One region of the Buttiauxella sp. 3AFRM03 genome, then DNA from elsewhere that is predicted to be linked to it. Evidence: predicted binding sites of a transcription regulator. Region 1 holds the regulator's gene; the other holds the start of a gene.
The links. Region 1 encodes CRP, which controls carbon source genes, mostly activating them, when cyclic AMP is high. Its sites were predicted from a motif close to ATGTGANNNNNNTCACAT; they were not measured.
Positions count from the first base shown of each region.

Region 1 (3,148 bases):
GAAGGCAATCAAACAGCCGAGCAGAGTATCAATCAAGCGCGGGACGATAAATTGCTCGGCGCTGAGTGTGAGCAGTTGCAGGGTATATACCGCCGTCACGGTAAAACCAATCGTCGCCCAGCCATAGCTCTGGCGAATAAACAAATAGCTGACCAGCGTAATGACCAGCATCGCGGCCAGGGCAATGCTTTGTGGGAAGTGAAAGTGCAGGGCGATACCCGCAATAGCCAGGCCAGCAATGGTCCCTGCCGAACGGTGAAGAATGCGCACCCGCGTGGCACCGTAGCCGTTTTGCGTAACGAACATCACCGTCATTAAAATCCAGTAGGGTTTCGGCAGATGTAAAAATGCCCCGAAAAGACTGGCGATGGTTAGCATTACGCCTAGTCGGGCGGCGTTGCGCAGGGCGGCAGATTTCAACGACAAATAGCTTTTCAGTGCTGCCCACAGCGGTAAACGGCGCTGCCGGTCTTCCATTAAATCACGGGCGTACAGAGGGCGTTGGATGCGCAGCACGCGGGCGATACGGCTGAAGTGATAATGACAAAACTGCCCAACCGGGTTGTCCGGATTCTGGCGAGCAATTTTCTCGAGGGCTTCAATTTGTTTCTCCATCGTAAAACGCTGTGGGTAACGATGGTAGAGAATGTCATCGGCCAATACGCGCAAGCGTGCCGCAATGGTCTGCGCATTCCAGCGAATAACCGCTTCTGCATGGCTTTTCGCGACAAGTTTTTGCACCTCGGCAGGCTGGTGCAAACTGACGGAGATGTGCTCCTGCAAATCTAACGCTATCTGAAAAGAGCGTAACAAATGTTTGTAACCGTTCTGCTGATTCGCCGACAGCATATGCAGCTGTTGGTAGCAGATGGTGATCAGGTCTACGGCTTTTTGCTGGCGAGCCAGCAGTGGAGGCAGCGCTGTTTCGGGATCAGCATGTTGTGTCAGCATGCCGTATTTGGCTTCACAGTACTCCGCCAATTGGCGATAGAGCAGGCTTAACGTTTCGCGCAGCGGCTGCTCACGCCACATCCAGAACCAAAACCAGTTAAAGACTCCGTACCAAATCGTGCCGGAGACATATAACACCATCGGCTTCCAGATAGGCATATTGCCGGCCATGCTTAGCGTAAAGATGGCCGCAATCAGCGATGCCGGAAGCAAACGTGCGTGCAGGGCGCTGATTTCAGCGGTGACGCCTAACAAGAGCGCCATCACCATAAGAATGATGGGCAATGGGACCGCGGTGTAGAGCAGCAAAAGCTGCATGATTAAACTGCTGGTCGCAAAAAGAGTGCCGCCAACAATCAGGCGTTTAAAAAAACGCTTATGGGGTGTATCCAGACCAGCAATGTTGCAACAAGCGGGCACTAACGAGAAAAGCAGACCTAACTGCAAATTCCCCAGTAGTAAACCGATCCCCACAGGAAGGCACAGCACCAGCGTTTGCCGCAGTGCATAGTTAACTTCAGGGTGATAGATTAATCTTCTCCACATATGCTTGTCATACTTTGTGTTGCAGGTGTTTGGATTTTAAAGACAAAAAAAGGCGTGTCCATAAAGCAACACGCCTTTTTTGAAACGGAAATTAACGAGTGCCGTAAACGACGATCGTTTTGCCGTGAGCGGAGATCAGGTTCTGATCTTCCAGCATTTTCAAGATACGACCGACAGTTTCACGAGAACAACCGACGATCTGACCAATTTCCTGACGGGTAATTTTAATCTGCATACCGTCTGGGTGAGTCATTGCATCAGGCTGTTTTGCCAGGTTCAACAGTGTCTGCGCGATACGACCAGTCACATCGAGGAATGCCAGGTTACCGACTTTCTCAGAAGTGACTTGCAGACGACGAGCCATCTGGGAAGAAAGACGCATCAGAATGTCTGGGTTTACCTGGATCAGCTGGCGGAATTTTTTATAGGAAATTTCAGCCACTTCACAGGCAGATTTAGCACGGACCCAGGCACTACGTTCCTGGCCTTCTTCGAACAGCCCTAACTCACCAATAAAGTCGCCCTGATTCAGATAGGAGAGGATCATTTCCTTGCCCTCTTCATCTTTGATCAGAACAGCTACAGAGCCCTTGACGATGTAATACAGCGTCTCTGCTTTTTCACCCTGGTGGATCAGTGTGCTCTTCGATGGATACTTATGAATGTGGCAATGGGACAAGAACCATTCGAGAGTCGGGTCTGTTTGCGGTTTGCCAAGCACCATGCGCGGTTATCCTCTGTTTATAACTGGCTACCAACGACAGGACGCTAAACATCCTGTCTGGCGTTGCAAGTATTAGAATATTCCCCACTTTGGGGAGATGGCATGCAAGTCATTCTTGCTGCCTGTAATTAGTGACGTCCTTTGCATCTATGCATTACGTCAATGTATCAATGTAGCATCCGGATTGTTTTAGCATAGCTTTTGGCAGGTGTCTCCTATTGTCTCGTTTCAGCATGACGTAGGTCGCCTTCCGTTGCCAGTTTTGCTGCATCCGCGTACTCTGGAAGGTAATTTTTTCAATGGGAGAAGCAACATGCAGGCACGTGTGAAATGGGTTGAAGGGTTAACTTTCCTTGGTGAATCCGCTTCAGGACACCAGATTCTGATGGACGGTAATTCTGGCGATAAAGCACCGAGCCCGATGGAAATGGTACTGATGGCTGCCGGGGGTTGCAGTGCAATCGACGTGGTTTCTATTTTGCAAAAAGGCCGCTACGACGTCACCGACTGCGAAGTGAAATTGACCTCTGAGCGTCGCGAAGAAGCTCCTCGTCTTTTTACTCACATCAACCTGCATTTCATCGTGACAGGCAAAGAGCTAAAAGATAACGCGGTTTCCCGCGCGGTTGATTTATCTGCTGAGAAGTATTGCTCTGTTGCACTGATGCTGGAAAAAGCCGTAAATATCACGCACAGCTACGAAGTCATTGAAGGCTAGTGTGCAAAACAGGGCGGTTACTCGCCGCCCTGATTATTGATATTTCGTCCTTCCGCCAGACGCTTCACTAACGGCGTCATGATCAATTCCATCGCCAGCCCCATTTTGCCGCCCGGTACCACTATTGTATTGATGTGGGAAATGAATGAGCCTTGCAACATGGCGAGCAAGTAGGGGAAATCGATGTCATCCAACCCGCGAAAATGAAT
Region 1 covers NZ_CP033076.1:3,399,724-3,402,871, forward strand. The annotation lists gene D8682_RS17220 (YccS/YhfK family putative transporter) at 1-1,497, opposite strand, end outside; gene crp (cAMP-activated global transcriptional regulator CRP) at 1,589-2,221, opposite strand; gene D8682_RS17230 (OsmC family protein) at 2,535-2,939, shown strand; gene D8682_RS17235 (phosphoribulokinase) at 2,957-3,148, opposite strand, start outside.

Region 2 (3,148 bases), 2.4 Mb from region 1:
AATCGACGAATTTAAAGGCGTATTTCCCGTGGTGTGCAGGTAACTGCGGCAACATATTTTGCAGCATGGCGCTTTCTGCTGGTGTCAGCGTGCGAGGCGAAGATTTACGGTTATACCAGCGGTTTAGCGATTCACGTGTCCAGTCGCCGCTGACCTGGCGCAAATGATGGGCCACTGTTTTCTGGTCATAGATTTCCAGAATTCGGCTCACTAGCGCAAAGTCTTCTTCTAGTTGCTGTTGTTGCAGGCGTTGGGATTGTTGTGAGAGTTGCTCGGCAATGGCGTCGAAGTCGTTCATCATGAACCAGTTTAGGGAAAATAGAGTGCAACTCTATCACTGATTTGACCCAGAGAAAAACAGAACAGCCCGCAACCAATGCGGGCATCATTTTAGTTTTAGAACGAAATTTATGAGGACTGTTTGGGGGAGGCGAATTGCTCGACAACACCACGATCGATACCGCAATAATCGCCCTTCAGTTCTGCACACAGCTTGGCCATGTAGTTAACCAAAAAATCAGCATTGAGCCAGGCCAGTTTACGCCCTGCCTCAGTTTGCATGGATTCAGGGAGCTTCAGCAGTTTTTTCTGGAAATGGTCAAGTGCATATGTGGAGTCATCCAACTCACGCCCACACGCTAACGGATCTTCGCTATCAAACAATGGTCGCCCCAGCGAACCTGAAATATAAAACACTCTCGCCAGGCCAATTGCACCAAGTGATTCCAGGCGATCTGCATCCTGCACAATTTTCGCTTCAAGAGTTTGCGGCGCAATTTGAGCACTGAAACTGTGAGCACGCACCGCATGAGCAATCGCATCGTATAACGTGCGAGGGAAATCGGGAAAATGAGCGTCAAGAATACGTAATGTTTCTTGTGCCGCCTGTGTAGAAGCGAGATGCCGTTCGGGATGGTTCTTTGGCAAATTGACGATGTCATGGAAATAACAGGCGGTGAGTACCACCAGCCAGTCGGCTTCGGTTGTTTCCATGATCTGTTGCGCGGTTTTCCATACGCGTCTGAAGTGGGCCACATCGTGGGCTTTATCGTCCTGCAACCAGTTATGGTGCAAGTACTCTTCGAAACGCTCTTGCCAGTGGGCTATTGGCATACGTGCTCCTTACTTCACAGCGGGATCCGGTACTTAATATGAGTACAAGATCACAAAATTAGCAAGTATCACCGTGACAACAACCCACTTTGGCACGATTTATTCACCTGGCCCGCGTGTACCAGGCGAGCCCACCTAATAATGCGGCTACCGCTCCCAGAACCAGCAACCCCATTAATGCCCCGAGCAGTTTTCCAGCCATCGAACCCATGTCCCCGCTGGTGACATTGCTCACCACCCAGAAGTAACGCAGAACTGCCCAAACCATGTACAGGCAAAATCCATAAAACAACCATAATGCCAATTTCCCACCTGGTGTGCGGGCGGGTTTCGCGTCCATAACGTCTGACATAACTCTCTCAACTGTTTAGTTTGTGTAATGCGATGGATACCCATCCGCTGCATGTGATTTTTATCACATTTATGCCGTTTTATGACAGCCTAAAACCTCTCTATTTAATCCGGAAGATTCTCAAATTGGCAATATATCAGGCCACCCCTCATAATTTTAACAATAAAATTACATTTGTGTATTTATCAACCATTCCCACGTTATTTATTTTATACACCCTTAATATAAAATTTAGTGATAATTAAATACAAAAATAAAAAAACTTATTTTCTAAATGCCAATTCTATCACTCACAAAGACTCATCGATAAAAATGCATTGTGTTTTGATATAAAAAATAGCAAACACATACTCACAATGCATTGGAAATATCCTAAAAATTAATAATTTACTTATTTTTCAATAATATAACTTAAGAATACACTGAAATATTTAGTCAAATTTCAACCAATACAGTTACATGTTTATTTATAAATAAACTGAACTAAGTGTAATAAGATTGCTGTGGATGTTGAGGACGAAATATAAGTAATCATTCATAATAATTATGACTTAAAGGAATATATAAATGAAAAGAACAGCATTGGCATTAGTGATCCCTGCTTTATTGGCAATGGGTTCTGCGCACGCTGCGGAAGTTTATAATAAAGACGGTAATAAACTGGACCTGTACGGCAAAGTTGATGCTCGTCATGTGTTCTCTGATGATTCAGGTCAGGATGGCGATGACACTTATATTCGCCTGGGCTTTAAAGGTGAAACTCAGATTACTTCCGAACTGACAGGTTATGGTCAGTGGGAATATAACATTCAGGCAGACAGCACTGAAGGCGATAGCCAATCATGGACTCGTCTGGGCTTCGCTGGCCTGAAATTTGGTGACTACGGTTCATTCGATTATGGCCGTAACTACGGCGTAGTTTACGACATTGAAGCCTGGACCGATATGCTGCCAGTGTTCGGTGGCGACTCTTACACCTATAGCGATAACTTCATGACTGGCCGTGGCAATGGCATGGCGACTTACCGCAACACCGATTTCTTCGGTCAGGTTGAAGGCCTGAACTTTGCTCTGCAATATCAGGGCGCGAATGAAGGATCTAACGGAGCCTTTGATCAGGAAGGCACTAACAACGGTCACAATGACATCAATTCACAAAATGGTGATGGCTGGGGCTTGTCCACCACATATGATTTCGGCATGGGCTTCAGCGCAGGTGCAGCATACGCCTCATCTGACCGTACCAACGAACAGCAAACCGGCTCAACTGCTGGCGGTGAAGATGCAGATGTCTGGACTGTTGGCCTGAAATACGACGCCAACAATATCTATCTGGCCACCATGTATTCGGAAACCCGCAACATGACGCCGTTTGGTGATGTTGATGGGTTTATCGCCAACAAAACTCAAAACTTTGAAGTCACTGCACAATATCAGTTCGACTTCGGTCTGCGTCCAGAAATATCTTACCTGCAATCTAAAGGTAAAGACCTGGCACAAGACTACGCACCAAACAGCGACTGGAACGACAAAGACCTGGTTAAATACGTTTCTGTTGGCGCGAACTACTACTTCAACAAAAACTTCTCCACCTACGTTGATTACAAAATCAACCTGCTGGATGGCGATGACGATTTCTACGCTGCAACAGGCATCTCTACCGATGACGTTGTGGGTGTAGGC
Region 2 covers NZ_CP033076.1:1,042,070-1,045,217, forward strand. The annotation lists gene D8682_RS06380 (DNA cytosine methyltransferase) at 1-298, opposite strand, end outside; gene D8682_RS06385 (phosphohydrolase) at 409-1,113, opposite strand; gene drpB (cell division protein DrpB) at 1,217-1,453, opposite strand; gene ompC (porin OmpC) at 2,033-3,148, shown strand, end outside.
Region 2: drpB (cell division protein DrpB) is a predicted target of CRP. The motif match lies at 1,517-1,534, and genes of this name have one in related genera.